4 regions of the Streptomyces sp. NPDC045287 genome follow, and region 4 is predicted to be linked to each of the others. Evidence: riboswitches for the same ligand, from Rfam matches in the RefSeq annotation. Region 4 holds a riboswitch; each other region holds the start of a gene.

Region 1 (4,472 bases), on a different contig from region 4:
GCTCACCGACTCGATGGCCAACGGCCACGCGGGGACCCGTATGCCCGCCCTCTTCGCGGAGGCGGGCTTCACCGACGTCACCGTGCAGGCCCTGCCCCTCGCGTTCTCCTCCCTGGCCCCGGTCGCGCCCCTGCTGATCGAACCCGCCGGGGCCGCCGCCGTCGCGGCCGGCGCCGTCTCCGAAGACGAGGTCCGCGCCTGGCGGAGGGGCCTGGAGCGGCTGGACCGGCAGGGGACGTTCGTCGTGGCGATGACCATGTTCGTCACCACCGGACGCCGTCCCTGACCGGCCCCGCCCGTCCCGTACGCGGGTGACGCCCCGCCCGGTCACCGCGTCCCGCGGGGAGCGCCGCCGGGCGGGGCGGGCGCGGTGAGGTCCGCGGCGGTGTGCCCCGCCGCGGTCACCGGCCCGACGGGCCGGCCGGCGTCGGACGCGCGGGCCGGCAGTCCGCGTCCGCCGGAGGAGCCGGCGCGCGCCGCCGGCGCCGGCCCGAGCATGAGGCCGCCGCCCATGGCCAGGACGGCCGCGACGTGCCGCTCGCCGATCCGCGTGGGGGTGCCTGTCACGTGAGGTGCTCCTCTCTGGTCGCCGGCGCCGCCGTGGTGCGGCGCGGCTGGTCAGTCGGTGAGGTTCCCAGCCCCGGTGCGCCGTCGCACGGAATTCCCCCCGGCTGTCGCCCGGTTGGCGTACACGGCGCCTCCCGCCGGGGCCCTCGTCGCCGCGCGCGCCGGCCGGTGACCCCGCGCGGACCGGGCCGGTCGGGCGGTGAAGGCCGCCCCGGCTCCCGCCGTCCGGCGCGTCCGGGCGGTGCCCGGCCCACCCGGTGCCCGGCCCGCCCGGCGGGTACGCGCCGCCCGCCGCGCCCCCGTATGGGGCTGCGGCGTTCGGCCGTTGCCGTTGCCGTTGCCGTTGCCGTTGCCGTTGCCGTTGCCGTTGCCGTCGCTGTCGCCGTGCCCGCGCGGCGCCCGCGCCCGTGTGCGTCCGCGCGGGCCCGTGGACGGGGGCAGGTCAGCCGTTGGCGAGGGCCTGGACGCGGTCGTAGGCGCCGTTGAACCGGTTGTGGTCGCCGACGATCGGGCCCGAGGAGGTGTACTGCCACATCGTGTGGTACGCCCAGCCGGCGGGGAGTTCGCCCACGGTGGTGTTGTAGCGGGCGATCCACAGCGGATGGGCCGAGGCGAAGCCGCCGTAGTCGCCGGTGCACTGCCTCCACCAGCTCGTCGCCGTGTAGATCACCGCGTCGCGGCCGGTCCGGTACTTGTAGCGGGCGAGGAAGTCGCGGATCCAACTGACCATGCCGGCCTGGGTCTTGCCGTAGCAGGCCGCGCCGTAGGGGTTCCATTCGATGTCGAGCGCGCCCGGCAGGGTCTTCCCGTCGCGGGACCAGCCGCCGCCGTTGTCGACGAAGTAGTCGGCCTGGGCGGCGCCGCCGGCCGTGTCGGGGGTCGCGAAGTGGTACGCGCCCCGGATCATGCCGATGCCGTACGAGCCGTTGTACTGCTGCGGGAAGTAGGGGTTCTTGTAGTACGTCCCCTCGGTGGCCTTCACGTAGGCCCACCGCACCCCGCTCGTCCAGAGGGCGGACCAGTCGACGTTGCCCTGGTGGCTGGAGACGTCCACGCCCTCCGTCTGGGTGGCGTAGGGGCCTGCGGGGACGCCGCCGACGCCGTCGTGGGCGGCGACGCCCGTCCCCATGCGGGCGCTGCCCCGGGGCGGCTTGCCGGGGCCGTCGGCGGCGCTCGCCGCTCCCGGGAGGGCCAGGAGGAGGGCCAGGACGGCGAGCAGGGCCGTGGCCATGGCGGTTCGGGTCGTTCCGGATCTGTGCACGGGCATGGCGTGCCTCCGAAAACCTGGTGTGAACATGACAGGTTACGCTTCACGCTACGCACGTAGAACGCGCCGCGGAAGGGCGAACGGAACCGCCGTTGGTCTACGCCACCGAAACCGGTGCCGAACTGCGGCGACGGCGGGGGTTTTCAGAGCCGGCCCCGTCCCGGCGCGGGCGCGTCCCCGCGGCCCGGCGGCCCCGCCCCCCGGACTCGACCCCCACCGGGCTGTGCTACGTTGCCGGGGCCAGTCGCACTCCGTACGCACGCGTACGACGAGTCAGGGAATCCGGTGCGAATCCGGAACTGACGCGCAGCGGTGAGGGTGACGGGCGGGGCAACCGATGCCACTGGGCCGCGCACCGGCCCGGGAAGGCGCCCCGTCCGGATGATCCCGAGTCCGAAGACCTGCTGGCGCACCGTACGGACGGGCCCCGCGCATGGGCCCTCGACACCGAGGACGGCTCCGTGCCCTTTCCGCGTCCAGCGCGCCTGCCCGCCGCCGCCCTGTGCGGCACCCTCCTCCTGACCGGCTGCGGCGGCGCCCCCTCCGACGACTCCTCCCCGCCCCGGGACGACGCCGCGACCCGCGTGATCGAGAACTGCGGGCGCCAGGTTGAGATCACCGGGGACGGCCCGCGCCGCGCCGTCTCCCTCGACCAGGGCACCACCGAGATCCTCCTCGCCCTCGGCCTCGCCGACCGCATGGCCGGCACGGCCACCTGGACCGACCCGGTCATGAAGGGGCTGGAGAAGGAGAACGCCCGCGTCGAGCGCCTCGCCGAGAACCAGCCGTCGTTCGAGAAGGTCCTCGACGCCGAACCCGACTTCGTCGCCGCCTCGTTCGCCTCCACCCTCGGCAAGGGCGGGGTCGCCACCCGCGACCGGTTCGAGCGGCTCGGCGTACCGACGTACCTCTCCCCGTCCGACTGCGAGGGCAAGGACAACAGCGGCGACGGCGACGGCGTCCGCACCCGGCCCCTCACCATGGCCGCCGTCCACGGCGAAGTGCGGGACCTGGCCCGCGTCTTCGGCGTGGAGGAGCGCGGCGACGCCCTCGTCCGGAGCCTCACCTCCCGCGTCGCCGAGGCGAAGAAGGGCCTCGACGCGTCGGACGTCACCCTCATGTACTGGTTCTCCGACGCCGAGTCCCCGTACCTGGCGGGCTGCTGCGGCGCGCCCGGCGTCATCACCCGCGAGCTCGGCGCGAAGAACGCCTTCGACGACACGACCGAGGAATGGCCCCAGGTCACCTGGGAGACGGTCGCCGACCGCAACCCCGACGTGCTCGTGATCGGCGACCTCACCCGCAGGTCGCAGACGGCGGAGAGCGCCGCCAAGAAGATCGAGTTCCTGGAGTCCCACCCCGTGACCCGGAACATGGACGCCGTGCGCCGCAAGCGGTACGTCCTGCTCAGCGGCCAGGCCATGAACCCGACCATCCGGACCGTCGAAGGCGTCGAACAGGTCGCCGCCGCCCTCCGCCGGTTCGGCCTCGCCCGGTGACCGCCGCCCTGCTGCGCACGGCGGCGGGGCTCGCGGCACTCGCCGTGTCCGTCGCCCTCGCCATCACCATCGGGCCCGCCGACATCGGCGTCACCGACGTGTGGTCCACCGTCGCCGCCCACCTCGGCGGCGCCCCGTCCGGCCTCACCGCGATCCGCGACGGCATCGTGTGGGAGCTGCGGCTGCCCCGGACCCTGCTCGCCGCCGTGTGCGGCGCCGGCCTCGCCGTGTGCGGGGCCGTCCTGCAGTCCCTGCTCCGCAACCCGCTCGCCGACCCCTTCGTCCTCGGCGTCTCCTCCGGGGCCTCCACCGGGGCGGTCCTCGTCGTCGTCCTCGGCGTCGGCGGGGGCGCGCTGTCGGTGTCCGCCGGGGCGTTCGCCGGAGCCGTCTGCTCGTTCGCGCTGATGATGCTGCTGAGCCACGTCCTCGGCGGCACCACCGACCGGGTCGTCCTCTCCGGCGTCGCCGCGATGCAGCTGTTCTCCGCCCTCACCTCCTTCGTCGTCGTCACCTCCGCCGACGCCGAGACGACCCGCGGGGTGCTGTTCTGGCTGCTCGGCTCCCTCGGCGGCGCCGGCTGGACCGACGTCGCGCTGTGCGCCGCCGCCCTCGCGGCCGTCCTCGCCGTCTGCCTGGCGTACGGCAGGACCCTCGACGCGTTCGCCTTCGGCCAGGACGCGGCGGCCGCCCTCGGCGTCCACGTCGCCCGCACCCGCGTCGTCCTGCTCTGCGCCACCGCCCTGCTCACGGCCGTACTCGTCAGCTCCGCCGGCGCCATCGGCTTCGTCGGCCTCGTCCTGCCGCACGCCGCCAAGGCCCTCGTCGGGCCCGGCCACACCCGGCTGCTGCCCGCCACCGCCCTCGGCGGGGCCGTGTTCCTCGTCTGGGTCGACACCCTGGCCCGCACCCTCCTCGAACCGCAGGAGGTCCCCGTCGGCGTCATGACCTCCCTGCTCGGCGTGCCGGCCTTCGTCCTCGTGCTGTACCGGACCAGGAAGGCCACCCGATGACCCTCGCCGCCGACCGCGTCACCCGCACCGCCGACGGGAAGGCCATCCTCGACGGCGTCACCCTCATGCCCCGCCCCGGCGGCGTCACCGGACTCCTCGGCCCCAACGGCTCCGGAAAGTCCACCCTGC
Region 2 (4,472 bases), on a different contig from region 4:
TCCGGGCTGCGCGCCCCCGCGCTGATCGCGTTCGTCAAGGACACGCTGATCTACCTGGTCATCGCGGTCGCCATCATCTACATCCCCATCAAGCTGGGCGGGTTCGACGCGATCTTCGGCGCCGCCGGCGACGCCTTCGCGCAGGTCAACCCGGCGACCGACAAGCCGCGCGGCGCGCTCGTGCCGGGCGAGGGGGCCCAGTGGACGTACGCCACGCTGGCGCTCGGCTCGGCGCTGGCGCTGTTCATGTACCCGCACTCGATCACGGCCACCCTGTCGTCCGGCAGCCGTGACGTGATCCGCCGCAACACGACGATCCTGCCGCTGTACTCGCTGATGCTCGGCCTGCTCGCGCTCCTCGGGTTCATGGCGATCGCCGCCGGCATCAAGGTGCAGAACGGCCAGCTGGCCATCCCCCAGTTGTTCGAGGACATGTTCCCGGACTGGTTCACGGGCGTGGCCTTCGCCGCGATCGGCATCGGCGCGCTCGTCCCGGCCGCCATCATGTCCATCGCCGCGGCGAACCTCTTCACCCGCAACATCTACAAGGACTTCCTGAAGCCGGACGCCACCCCGGAGCAGGAGACCAAGGTGTCCAAGCTGGTGTCGCTGCTGGTGAAGGTGGGCGCCCTCGCCTTCGTCCTGACGATGGACAAGACGGTCGCCATCAACTTCCAGCTCCTGGGCGGCATCTGGATCCTCCAGACCTTCCCCGCGCTGGTCATCGGCCTGTTCACCCGCTGGTTCCACCGCTGGGCGCTGCTGGGCGGCTGGGCGGTCGGCATGGTGTACGGCACGTGGACCGCGTACAACGTGGCGAGCCCCACGCAGAAGCACTTCGGCGGCTCGTCGGCGGAGATCCCCGGCATCGGCGAGATCGGCTACATCGGCCTCACCGCGTTCGTGCTGAACCTGCTGGTCACGGTCGTCCTCACGTTCGTGCTGCGGGCGGTGAAGGCCCCGGAGGGCGTCGACGAGACGACGGCGTCCGACTACACCGCCGACTCCGGCGACCCCGGGGTCAGCCCCGAACTGCCCAAGGTGGGAACCGGCCACTGACCCCCCGGCCCGCCGCGCCCGGAGGCCCCGCCCTCCCCACCCGCGCGGCCCGGCGGCCCCCAAGGGCCCCGCACCGCCCCGCCGGGGTGGTGCGGGGCCCCTCACGTTCCGCGGGGCGGGGTGGGCGAGGATGGGCGCATGAGACGCCGCCCCGCTCCCCCTCCGGCCGCCCTGGCCCTGCTGCTCCTCCTCGCCGCCTGCGGCACGCGGACGGCCGGTGCGGACGTGCCCGACCGGGCCGGACTGGAGGCCCGCGCCGCCGCCCTGCAGACCCGGCCCGAGCACGTGTACGTGACGGAGGCGGACGGCTTCGACCTGGCCGAGCAGTCCGTGGGCGTCCTCGGCGACGACGGCTTCTCCGCCACGTACGTCTCCCCGGGCGGCGGCGCGATCACCCTCGCCGTCGAGCGCGGCGGGGTCGACGCGGCGAGCTGCGCGGAGCTCCCCGCGGTTTCGGCCACCGGCCCCGCCGGCACCCCCTGCGAGAAGGACGGCGCGGGCTGGTACCGCGCCTCGGACGGCGCCCACGCGTACGTGCGCGCCGAGAACGGGCTGCGCGTCCGGGTCAGCGCCGACCGCTCCGTCGACCGCGACACGTTGCGCGGCGCCGCCGAGCGGGCGCACCGCGCCTCCGACGAGGAGCTGGACGCGGTCCTGCCCGAGCTCCGGCCCGGCGCCGGGGAGCCCGTCGAACGCGGCGACCTGCCGCCCGTGGGCGACGGGGCGCCCCGAAACGACGTGGGCGCGAGCGGCTGATCCCGCCACACTGGGTCCCATGGACGCCACTTGGACCCCACCCGCCGCACCGAGCACCACCGACTTCGCCATCCGCCCCGTACGCCCCGCCGAGCACCGCGCCCTGGGCGAGATCAGCGCCCGCGCCTACCTCGACGGCGGGCTGCTCCAGTACGGGGCCGACGACCCCTACCTCGACCTGCTGCGCGACGTGCCGCGCCGGGCCGCCGAGGCCGAGGTGCTCGTCGCCGTCGACCCGGACGGCACGCTCCTGGGCGGCGTGACGTTCGTCCCGTCCGGCGGCAGCCCGTGGGCGGACATCGCGGGACCGGACGAGGCCGAGTTCCGGGTGCTCGCCGTGTCCGGCGCGGCGCGCGGACGGGGCGTGGGCGAGGCGCTCGTACGGGCGTGCGCCGACCGGGCACGCGCGGTCGACGGCTGCGCGCGGCTCGTCCTGTCGGTCGTCCCGCAGGCCCGCGGCGCCCGGCGGCTGTACGACCGGATGGGCTTCGCCAGGGCCCCGCAGCGGGACTGGGAGCCCCTGCCCGGTCTGCCCCTCCTCGCGTACGAGCTGACACTCTGACACAACATGTGGGGGGTGCCGTATCCCGCGCCCCCCACATGTATGCTCGTGCTCGCTGTCGTAGCAGGGGAATCCGGTGCGAGTCCGGAACTGTCCCGCAACGGTGTACCGGTGTGCCCTTCGCGTACCCCACAAGTCCGACGACCTGCCGACAGCGCACCCGGACCGTCCGGCCCGGGTGCCCAGACGTCCGGGCCTCGCGGAGTGGGCCGGCGGACGCGGTCACGCACGCCCCCGTGCCCAGGGGCGGGGTGCGCCCGCTTCCCGCCTCCCCGCCGTGCGGCCCCGAGCCGAGCGAGGGAGAGCCCCCACGTGACCATCGCGCCAGCGGATCCGGCCTCAGCCACCGAAGCCGACGCTCCCGGGACCGCGTTGCTGCGGACCCTGACCGACCTCACCGCGGACCTTCCCGACACCGACCCCGGCCGGGTCGCCGCCGCCGCCCTGCGCGGCCGGCACGCCGGGTCGGACGAGGCCGAACTCCGGGAGCTCGCCACCGAGGCGGCGGCCGGCCTGATCGCCGAGGACCCGGCGTACTCCAGGCTCGCCGCCCGGCTGCTGGCCCGCGCGATCACCGACGAGGCCGCCGGCCAGGGAGCGGTGGCGTTCTCCGCGTCGGTCGCCGTCGGCCACCGCGAAGGGCTCATCGCCGACCGGACCGCCGACTTCGTCGCCCGCCACGCCGACCGGCTCGACGCGGTGATCGACCCGGCGGCCGACGACCGCTTCGGCTACTTCGGGCTGCGCACCCTGTACTCCCGCTACCTGCTGCGCCACCCGATCACCCGCAAGGTCGTCGAGACCCCGCAGCAGTTCCTGCTCCGCGTCGCCTGCGGACTGGCGGAGGACGGCACCGCGCGCGCCCTCGGCGAGGTCGAGGCGCTGTACGGGCTGATGAGCCGGCTCGACTACCTGCCCTCCTCCCCCACCCTGTTCAACTCGGGCACCCGCCACCCCCAGATGTCCTCCTGCTACCTGCTGGACTCCCCCCAGGACGAGCTGGACTCCATCTACGACCGCTACCACCAGGTGGCGCGGCTGTCGAAGCACGCGGGCGGCATCGGCCTGTCGTACTCCCGCATCCGCGCCCGCGGTTCGCTGATCCGCGGCACCAACGGCCACTCCAACGGCATCGTCCCGTTCCTGAAGACGCTCGACGCGTCGGTCGCCGCCGTCAACCAGGGCGGTCGCCGCAAGGGCGCCGCCGCGGTCTACCTGGAGACCTGGCACGCCGACATCGAGGAGTTCCTGGAGCTCCGCGACAACACCGGCGAGGACGCCCGCCGCACCCACAACCTGAACCTGGCGCACTGGATCCCGGACGAGTTCATGCGCCGCGTCAACGCCGACGCCCCGTGGTCGCTGTTCTCCCCGTCGGACGTGCCCGAGCTGGTCGACCTGTGGGGCGAGGAGTTCGACGCCGCGTACCGGGCCGCCGAGGCGAAGGGCCTGGCCCGCAAGACGATGCCGGCCCGCGACCTGTACGGCCGGATGATGCGGACCCTCGCGCAGACCGGCAACGGCTGGATGACGTTCAAGGACGCCGCGAACCGCACCGCCAACCAGACCGCCGAGCCGGGCCACACGGTCCACTCCTCGAACCTGTGCACCGAGATCCTGGAGGTCACGGACGACGGGGAGACCGCGGTCTGCAACCTGGGCTCGGTGAACCTGGGCGCGTTCGTCGCCGGCGACGGCATCGACTGGGAGCGGCTGGACGAGACGGTCCGCACCGCGGTGACGTTCCTCGACCGGGTCGTCGACATCAACTTCTACCCGACCGAGCAGGCCGGCCGGTCCAACGCCCGCTGGCGCCCGGTGGGCCTGGGCGCGATGGGCCTCCAGGACGTCTTCTTCAAGCTGCGGTTGCCGTTCGACTCGCCCGAGGCGCGCGCCCTGTCCACGCGGATCGCCGAGCGGATCATGCTCGCCGCGTACGAGGCGTCCGCCGACCTGGCCGAGCGCAGCGGCCCGCTGCCCGCCTGGGACAAGACCCGCACGGCGCGCGGCGTGCTGCACCCCGACCACTACGACGTGGAGCTGACCTGGCCGGAGCGGTGGGCGGCGCTGCGCGAGCGCGTCGCCTCCGTCGGCC
Region 3 (4,472 bases), on a different contig from region 4:
CCCAGATCTGGCGGGCGCGGAGGATGGACAGGACCAGGTTGACCCGCTCGGGGCCGGTCGGGGCGGTGCCGAGGACGTGCAGGCCGTCGCGGATCTGGGCGTCCTTCACCTCGCACAGCCAGCCGTCGACGTGCAGGAGGAAGTCGTCGAACCCGTCGTCGTCGGGCCGGTCCTCCAGGCCGAGGTCGTGGTCGAGGCGGGCGGCCTGGATGAGGGTCCAGATCTGCGCGCGGATCGCGGGGAGCTTCGCCGGGTCCATGGAGGAGATCTGCGCGTACTCGTCGAGCAGTTGCTCCAGCCGCGCGATGTCGCCGTAGGAGTCGGCGCGGGCCATCGGCGGTACGAGGTGGTCGACGAGCGTGGCGTGGGCGCGGCGCTTGGCCTGGGTGCCCTCGCCGGGGTCGTTGACGAGGAACGGGTAGATCAGCGGCAGGTCGCCGAGGGCCGCGTCGGGGCCGCACGCGGCGGACAGGCCGGCGTTCTTGCCGGGCAGCCACTCCAGGTTGCCGTGCTTGCCGAGGTGGACCATGGCGTCCGCGCCGAAACCGCCGTCGGACGCGGGTGTGGCGATCCACCGGTAGGCGGCCAGGTAGTGGTGGGACGGCGGCAGGTCCGGGTCGTGGTAGATCGCGATCGGGTTCTCGCCGAAGCCGCGCGGCGGCTGGATGAGGACGAGCAGGTTCCCCCGGCGCAGCGCGGCGAGGACGATGTCGCCCTCGGGGTTGCGGGACCGGTCGAGGAACATCTCGCCGGGCGGCGGGCCCCAGTGCTCCTCGACGGCCGAGCGCAGCTCCTCCGGCAGCGTCGCGAACCAGCGCCGGTAGTCGGCGGCCGGGATGCGGACCGGGTTGCGGGCCAGTTGCTCCTCGGTGAGCCAGTCCTGGTCGTGACCGCCCGCCTCGATGAGGGCGTAGATCAGCTCGTCGCCGTCGCCGGACGCGAGGCCCGGCACGTCCTCGTCGCCGAAGTCGTACCCCTCCTCGCGCAGCCGGCGCAGCAGGGCGACGGCGGAAGCGGGCGTGTCGAGGCCGACGGCGTTGCCGATGCGGGAGTGCTTCGTCGGGTACGCGGAGAGGACCAGCGCCAGGCGCTTCTCGGCGTTGGGGATGTGCCGGAGCCGGGCGTGGCGGACGGCGATCCCGGCGACGCGGGCCGCGCGCTCGGCGTCGGGGACGTACGCGGGCAGGCCGTCCTCGTCGATCTCCTTGAAGGAGAACGGGACGGTGATGAGCCGCCCGTCGAACTCGGGTACGGCGACCTGGCTGGCCGCGTCGAGCGGGGACAGGCCCTCGTCGTTCCCCTCCCAGTCGGCGCGCGAACCGGTGAGGCACAGCGCCTGGAGGACGGGCACGTCGAGGGAGGCGAGCGCGCCCGCATCCCACGCCTCCTCGTCCCCGCCGGCCTGGGCCTCGGCGGGCTTGGTGCCGCCGGCGGCGAGGACGGTGGTGACGACGGCGTCGGCGCCGCGCAGCCGGTCGAGCAGCTCGGGCTCGGGGGCGCGCAGGGAGGCGACGTACAGGGGGAGGGCGCGTCCGCCGGCGTCCTCGATGGCGTCGCACAGGGCGCCGACGAAGGCGGTGTTGCCGCTCATGTGGTGGGCGCGGTAGTAGAGCACGGCGACGGTCGGGCCGTCGGTGGCACGGGGGGTGCGCTCCAGGGGGCCCCAGGTGGGGGCGGCGGCCGGCGGGTCGAAGCCGTGGCCGGTGAGGAGGACCGTGTCGGACAGGAACCGGGCGAGCTGCTCCAGGTTGTCCGGGCCGCCGTGGGCGAGGTAGGCGTGGGCCTCGGTGGCGACGCCGATGGGGACGGTGGACGCCTCCATGAGCTGTGCGTCGGGCGCCTGTTCGCCGGTGAGGAAGACGACGGGGCGGTCCTGGGCGCGGAGCAGGTCGATGCCCTCCTCCCAGGCGCGCAGTCCGCCGAGGAGGCGTACGACGACGAGGTCGGCGCCGTCGAGGAGGCCGGGCAGCTCGTCGATGGGGAGGCGTGCGGGGTTGGCGAACCGGTACTCGACCGGGCCTCCGGCCGCGCGGGCGCTCAGCAGGTCGGTGTCGGAGTGCGACAGCAGCAGGATCACGGCGTGCCGGGCCTTCCTCGGGGTGTCCTCGCCCCGGGTGGTCGTGGGTGGCGGGAGTTCCTGACTCGCGGGACCCCGGGGGCCCTGCTCACAGTGGCGGGACCGCGCCGGATTCGCACCGTGCTTCCTCCCTAGGGTCCTGGGACCCTGTGCCGTCTGCATAGTAGAGGCTGCGCGTATGCTCGCCGCCATGCCGCCCAGCCCATCAAAGCCCCGGAACGGGGGCGAATCCCACATACGGGACCGTGTCCGCGACCGTGCCGACGCGTGCCCCGGCGCCCTGCGGCTGCACCGGGCGGACGACGGCGGACTCGCCCGGCTGCGGCTGCCCACCGGCGTCCTGACGGCCCACCAGGTGGCCGTGCTGGCCGGGGCAGCGGAGCGGCTGGGCGACGGCCGGCTCGGTGTCACCTCGCGCGGCAACCTCGACCTGCGCGGCCTGCCCGACGACTGCGGGCTCGCCCTCGCGGAGCTGCTCGGCGAGGCCGGGCTGCTGCCCTCGGCGGCGCACGAACGCGTGCGGAACATGGTGGTGTCGCCCCTCTGCGGACTGGACGGACGGTCCCACGGGGACGCCCAGGCGTGGGCGCGGGAGCTGGACGCGCTGCTGTGCGCGCGGGCGTGGACGACCGCCCTGTCGGGACGCTTCCTGTTCGCCGTGGACGACGGGCGCGGGGACGTGGCCGGGCTGGGCGGTGATGTGACGTTGCTCGCAGAGCCGGGCGGGTGCGCTCTGGTACGGATCGGGGACCTGTCCTGGCGGGTGGCCGCGGGCGACGCGCCGTCGGCCGCGCTGGCGGCGGCCGAGGCGTTCCTGGCCGTTGCCCGGGAGGCCGGCACGGGTGCCTGGCGGGTGGCCGAACTGCCGGACGACCGGCCCCTGGAGGTGGCCGTGACGGAGCGTCTGGCGGGTGCGGGGGTGGCCGCCTCCGCCGCCTCGCCGGGTGCGGTGCCGGTGGCGGCGCCGCCGGAGCCGGGTGTGGTCGGTGACCGTGCCGTGTCGGTCGTGGCGCCCCTGGGCCGGATCACCGCCGAGCAGTTCCGGGCCCTGGCGCCGGGGCCCGGGGGCGAGGTGCGGGTGACGCCGTGGCGCGGGTTCGTCGTGGCGGGCCTGCCCGGCCGCGCGGCGGCGAAGGAGCGGCTCGCGGCGCTGGACCGGGCCGGGTTCCTCACCCGCCCCGGGTCGCCCTGGCTGACGGTGAGCGCCTGCACGGGGCGGCCCGGCTGCGGCAAGGCCCTGGCCGACGTACGGGCGGACGCCCGGCCGCTGGACGACGCGGCGGTCCGGGGGCTGCCCGTGCACTGGTCCGGCTGCGACCGCCGCTGCGGCCACCCGCAGGGCGACTGGGTGGACGTACTGGCCACCGGCGACGGCACGTACGGCATCACCGTACGGACGGCACGACGAGACAACGACGACGCACAGGCACAGAGATGAGCGGGAGCACAGTGTTCGACTACGAGAAGGACGGCGCGGAGATCTACCGCCAGTCCTTTGCCACGATCCGCGCCGAGGCGGATCTCGCGGGGCTGCCCGCCGACGTCAGCCAGGTCGCCGTGCGGATGATCCACGCCTGCGGCATGGTCGATCTCGTCCGCGACCTCGCCTACACGCCGGAGGTCGTCTCCCGCGCCCGCGCCGCGCTCCGCTCCGGCGCGCCGATCCTGTGCGACGCGCAGATGGTCGCGAGCGGCGTCACCCGCAAGCGGCTCCCCGCCGACAACGAGGTGGTCTGCACCCTCTCCGACCCGTCCGTGCCCGATCTCGCCGCCGAGCTGGGCACGACCCGCAGCGCGGCCGCCCTGGAGCTGTGGCGCGACCGCCTGGAGGGCTCGGTCGTGGCGATCGGCAACGCACCCACCGCCCTGTTCCGGCTGCTGGAGATGGTCCGGGACGGCGCCCCCCGCCCGGCGGCGGTGCTCGGCATACCGGTCGGCTTCATCGGTGCGGCCGAGTCCAAGGACGCGCTGGCCGCCTCGGACCTGGACCACATCGTCGTACGGGGCAGGCGCGGGGGCAGCGCCATGGCGGCCGCGGCGGTCAACGCGATCGCGAGCGAGGCGGAATGAGCACGCACGTTTCACGTGAAACAGTCACCGGCGCGGACACGGAGACCGGCACGGGCACGGAGACCGGCACGGGCACGGAGACCGGCGCGGACACGGAGACCGGCACGGGCACGGAGACCGGCACGGGCACGGAGACCGGCACGGGCGCGGGCGCGGGCAAGCTGTACGGCGTCGGCCTCGGCCCCGGCGACCCGTCGCTGATGACCCTGCGCGCGGTGGAGGCCATCGCGGAGGCGGACGTCGTCGCGTACCACTGTGCCCGGCACGGCCGGTCCATCGCCCGGTCCATCGCGGCGAAGCACATCCGCGAGGACCACGTCGAGGA
Region 4 (4,472 bases):
GGAGGCACCGTTGAAAATGCTGATCAATGTGCCCGAGACCGTGGTCGCCGACGCCCTGCGGGGGTTCGCGGCCGCGCATCCGGAGCTCACCGTGGACGTCGAGAACCGGATCGTGGTGCGGCGGGACGCGCCCGTGGCCGGGAAGGTGGCGCTCGTCTCGGGGGGCGGGTCGGGGCACGAGCCGTTGCACGCCGGGTTCGTGGGGCCCGGGATGCTCTCCGCGGCCTGTCCGGGAGAGGTCTTCACCTCGCCCGTCCCGGACCAGATGGTGCGGGCCGCGGCCGCGGTGGACAGCGGCGCGGGGGTGCTGTTCGTCGTGAAGAACTACACCGGTGACGTGCTGAACTTCGACATGGCGGCGGAACTCGCCGAGGACGAGGGCGTCCAGGTCGCCAAGGTCCTCGTCGACGACGACGTGGCCGTGCCGGACGGCCTGCACACGGCCGGGCGGCGCGGGACCGGGGCGACGCTGTTCGTGGAGAAGATCGCGGGGGCGGCGGCCGACGAGGGCGCGCCGCTGGAGCGGGTCGAGGCGGTCGCCCGGCGGGTGAACGCCGCGTCGCGGAGCTTCGCGGTGGCGCTGAGCGCGTGCGGTACGCCCGCGAAGGGCGGCCCCACGTTCGACCTGCCGCCCGGCGAACTGGAGTGGGGCGTCGGCATCCACGGCGAGCCGGGGCGGGAGCGGCGGCCGATGATGACGGCGCGGGAGATCGCCGACGCCGCCGTGGACGCCGTACTCGACGACCTGGACCCGTCCGGTCCGGTGATACTGCTGGTCAACGGGATGGGCGGAACCCCGCTGCTGGAGCTGTACGGCTTCGGGGCCGAGGTGCACCGGGTCCTCGGGGAGCGCGGGGTGCCCGTGGCGCGGACGCTCATCGGGAACTACGTGACGTCGTTGGACATGGCGGGCGCATCGGTGACGGTGTGTCAGGCCGACGAGGAGCTGCTGCGGCTGTGGGACGCGCCCGTGCAGACTCCGGCGCTGCGGTGGGGGCGGTGAGCGCCGTGCTGGACGCCGGGTTCTTCCAGCGGTGGATGGCCGCCGCCGCGGCGGCCGTGGACCGGGAGGCCGACCGCCTCACCGACCTGGACTCCACGATCGGCGACGCCGATCACGGGGCGAACATGCGGCGCGGCTTCGCGGCGGTGACGGCGGCGCTGGAGGCGGAGCCGCAGCCCACGCCGGGCGCGGTGCTGCTGGTCGCGGGGCGGCGGCTGGTCTCGACGGTCGGCGGGGCGTCCGGCCCGCTGTACGGGACGCTGCTGCGCCGCGCGGGCAAGGCGCTGGGCGACGCCGCCGAGGTGACGCCGCAGGCCCTCGCCGAGGCGCTCGGCGCGGGCGTCGCGGCGGTGGCTCAGCTCGGCGGGGCGGCGGCCGGGGACAAGACGATGCTGGACGCGCTGGAGCCCGGTGTCGACGCGCTCGGGCGGGGCGGCGACTTCGCGGTGGCCGCGCGGGCCGCCGCCGAGGGCGCGGCGGCGACCGTGCCGATGCTCGCCCGCAAGGGGCGGGCCAGCTACCTCGGGGAGCGGTCGGTCGGTCACCAGGACCCGGGTGCCACCTCGGCGGCACTGCTGTTCGCGGCGCTCGAGGAGGTGGCCGCGTGACCGGGGCGGGCACGGTGAAAGCGGGCGGGCCGGTCGGGATCGTCCTCGTCTCGCACAGCGCCCAGGTCGCCGCGGCCGTCGTGGAGTTGGCGCGCGGCCTGGCCGGTGGGGCGGCCGGGGTGCCGGTGGCGGCGGCGGGCGGCGGTCCGGACGGCGGGCTCGGCACCGACGCGGAGCTGATCGCCCGGGCGGCGCACGAGGTGGACCGGGGCGCCGGCGTGGCGGTGCTCGTGGACCTGGGCAGCGCCGTCCTGACGGTGAAGGCGCTGCTCGCCGAGGGCGACGAGCTGCCGGAGGGGACGCGGCTGGTGGACGCGCCGCTCGTGGAGGGCGCGGTCGCGGCCGTGGTCACCGCGGCGGCGGGCGGCGGACTCGAAGCGGTGGAGGCCGCGGCCTCGGAGGCGTACCAGTACCGCAAGGCGTGACCGGGACGCGGTTGTGAGGGGGCAGGACAACGCACTACTGTCGCAGGGCCTTGGTGTACGGGAAACCGGTGTGAAACCGGTGCGGCCCTCGCCACTGTGATCGGGAAGTCCGGCTCCACCCCCCGCGAAGGCGGGGAAGCCACTGGACCGCCGCGGGAGACCGCGGCGTCCGGGAAGGCGGAGCCGAGGCGGTACGACCCGTCAGCCAGGAGACCGGCCAAGGCGCGTTGTCCATCCACGAGGTGCTGGAGAGGGTCTTCCCACATGCACATAGCCGAGGGGTTCCTGCCCCGGGAGCACGCGGTCGCCTGGACGGTGGCGGCCGCCCCGTTCGTCGTCCACGGTGTCCGGGCCCTGACCCGGGAGGTCAGGGCCAACCCCGATTCGACGCTGCTGCTCGGCGCGGCGGGGGCGTTCACGTTCGTCCTGTCCGCGTTGAAGATCCCGTCCGTGACGGGCAGCTGCTCCCACCCCACCGGTACGGGGCTGGGCGCCATCCTGTTCCGGCCGCCGGTCATGGCGGTGCTCGGCACGATCACCCTGCTGTTCCAGGCGCTGCTGCTGGCGCACGGCGGGCTCACGACGCTCGGCGCGAACGCCTTCTCCATGGCGGTCGTCGGCCCGTGGGCCGGGTACGGGACGTACCGGCTGCTGCGCCGGTCCGGTGTGCCGCTGATGGGGGCCGTGTTCTCCGGCGCGTTCGTCGCGGACCTGTCCACGTACTGCGTGACGAGCGTGCAGCTGGCGCTGGCGTTCCCCGACCCGGGCAGCGGCTTCGCGGGGGCGCTCGCGAAGTTCGGGGGGATCTTCGCGGTGACACAGGTGCCGCTCGCGGTCAGCGAGGGCCTGTTGACGGTCCTGGTGATGCGGCTGCTGCGGCAGTCCAGCAAGGGCGAGTTGGCGCGGCTCGGGGTGCTCCCGGCGGCGGGCGCGGCGAAGGGGGCGACGGTCCGATGAGCCGTGACGCGAGGATCAACGCCCTGATCCTGCTGGTGGTCGCGGCGCTGGCGGTGCTGCCGCTGGCGCTGGGCCTCGGCGAGGGCGAGGAGGAGCCGTTCGCGGGCGCCGACGCGCAGGCGGAGACGGCGATCACGGAGAACGCCCCGGACTACGAGCCGTGGTTCACCCCGCTGTACGAACCGCCGTCCGGGGAGGTCGAGTCGGCGCTGTTCTCCCTGCAGGCGGCGCTCGGTGCGGGGGTGCTGGCGTACTACTTCGGGCTGCGGCGCGGCCGGCGGCAGGGCTCGGAGCGGGCCCGGGCCGGTGCCTCCGCCGGTGCCGGGGGCGGTGCCGCGTCCGGCGCCCGGGCCGACGGGCCCGCGGCGTCCGGGGAGTAGCGCGGGTGCTGCCCATCGACGTGGCGGCGCACGGCAGTCGCTGGCGCCGCCGCCATCCGGCCGAGAAGGCCGTGCTGGGCTTCGGGTTGACGGGGTGCGCGGTGTCCCTGCCGCCGTGGCCGGGCGCGGCCTTGGTCATGGTGGTGGCGGTGGCGGTGCTGCTGGGCCCGGCCGGGGTGGCGCCGCGCCGGCTGTGGCGGGCGTGGCGGCTGCCGCTCGGGTTCTGCGTGACGGGCGCCGTGCCGCTGCTGTTCCAGGTCGGCGGTCCGGCCGGGTTCGTGGCGCTGGCGCCGGGAGGCCCGGCGCACGCCGGCCAGTTGTTGCTGCGCACGTCGGCGGCGTCGCTGGGGCTGCTGCTGTTCGCGTTCACCACGCCCGTGTCGGACGTGCTGCCCCGGCTCGTGCGGGCCGGGGTGCCTGCGCCGGTGGTGGACGTCGCGCTGGTGATGTACCGGATCGGCTTCCTGCTGCTGGACGCGGTGGCGCGGATCCGGCAGGCGCAGGCGGCGCGGCTCGGGCTGGCGGGCCGCGCGGCGGCGTGGCGGTCGGTGGCGGGACTGGCCGCGACGGCGTTCGTGCGGGCCTTCGACCGGGCGGCGCGGTTGCAGACGGGGCTCGCGGGGCGCGGTTACGACGGCACGCTGCGGGTGCTGGTGCCCGACGCGCGGGTGGACCGGCGTTTCCTCGCCGCGACGGCGGCGCTGCTGGCGGCGGTGGTCGCCCTCACCCTGGTACTGGAGAGGTGGCTGTGATGCCGGGATCCGCCGTGGTCGAGCTGGTCGGGGCGGGGTTCGCCTACGAGGACGGTCCCGCCGTGCTGTCCGGGGTCGACTTCGCCGTGCCGGAGGGGCGGTCGCTGGCCGTGCTGGGCCGCAACGGAAGCGGCAAGACGACGCTGCTGCGGCTGCTCAGCGGCGGGCTGCGGTGCCGAAGCGGGCGCCTGCGGGTCGCCGGTGAGGACGTGGCGTACGACCGGAAGGGCCTCACCAGGCTGCGCACGACGGTGCAACTGGTGGTGCAGGACCCGGACGACCAGTTGTTCGCGGCGTCGGTGGGGCAGGACGTGTCGTTCGGGCCGATGAACCTGGGGCTGCCGGAG

What was found. Region 4 has a riboswitch for cobalamin ahead of AC07D6_RS04165 (energy-coupling factor ABC transporter permease). Riboswitches for the same ligand answer to the same signal wherever they lie in the genome.
Region 1: another riboswitch for cobalamin. It lies ahead of AC07D6_RS23695 (ABC transporter substrate-binding protein); the one in region 4 lies ahead of AC07D6_RS04165 (energy-coupling factor ABC transporter permease).
Region 2: another riboswitch for cobalamin. It lies ahead of AC07D6_RS09820 (ribonucleoside-diphosphate reductase subunit alpha); the one in region 4 lies ahead of AC07D6_RS04165 (energy-coupling factor ABC transporter permease).
Region 3: another riboswitch for cobalamin. It lies ahead of cobN (cobaltochelatase subunit CobN); the one in region 4 lies ahead of AC07D6_RS04165 (energy-coupling factor ABC transporter permease).

What each region holds. Positions count from the first base shown of each region.
Region 1 covers NZ_JBWKJG010000015.1:20,177-24,648, forward strand. The annotation lists gene AC07D6_RS23680 (methyltransferase domain-containing protein) at 1-286, shown strand, start outside; gene AC07D6_RS23685 (hypothetical protein) at 328-567, opposite strand; gene AC07D6_RS23690 (lysozyme) at 1,010-1,834, opposite strand; cobalamin riboswitch at 2,059-2,257, shown strand; gene AC07D6_RS23695 (ABC transporter substrate-binding protein) at 2,296-3,333, shown strand; gene AC07D6_RS23700 (FecCD family ABC transporter permease) at 3,330-4,343, shown strand; gene AC07D6_RS23705 (ABC transporter ATP-binding protein) at 4,340-4,472, shown strand, end outside.
Region 2 covers NZ_JBWKJG010000004.1:336,986-341,457, forward strand. The annotation lists gene mctP (monocarboxylate uptake permease MctP) at 1-1,059, shown strand, start outside; gene AC07D6_RS09810 (hypothetical protein) at 1,198-1,815, shown strand; gene AC07D6_RS09815 (GNAT family N-acetyltransferase) at 1,835-2,377, shown strand; cobalamin riboswitch at 2,410-2,544, shown strand; gene AC07D6_RS09820 (ribonucleoside-diphosphate reductase subunit alpha) at 2,690-4,472, shown strand, end outside.
Region 3 covers NZ_JBWKJG010000008.1:20,077-24,548, forward strand. The annotation lists gene cobN (cobaltochelatase subunit CobN) at 1-2,077, opposite strand, end outside; cobalamin riboswitch at 2,114-2,245, opposite strand; gene AC07D6_RS15135 (cobalamin biosynthesis protein CobG) at 2,256-3,515, shown strand; gene AC07D6_RS15140 (precorrin-8X methylmutase) at 3,512-4,147, shown strand; gene AC07D6_RS15145 (precorrin-2 C(20)-methyltransferase) at 4,144-4,472, shown strand, end outside.
Region 4 covers NZ_JBWKJG010000002.1:199,038-203,509, reverse strand. The annotation lists gene dhaK (dihydroxyacetone kinase subunit DhaK) at 11-1,003, shown strand; gene dhaL (dihydroxyacetone kinase subunit DhaL) at 1,009-1,611, shown strand; gene AC07D6_RS04170 (PTS sugar transporter subunit IIA domain-containing protein) at 1,608-2,036, shown strand; cobalamin riboswitch at 2,071-2,272, shown strand; gene AC07D6_RS04165 (energy-coupling factor ABC transporter permease) at 2,301-2,993, shown strand; gene AC07D6_RS04160 (energy-coupling factor ABC transporter substrate-binding protein) at 2,990-3,373, shown strand; gene cbiQ (cobalt ECF transporter T component CbiQ) at 3,379-4,125, shown strand; gene AC07D6_RS04150 (energy-coupling factor ABC transporter ATP-binding protein) at 4,125-4,472, shown strand, end outside.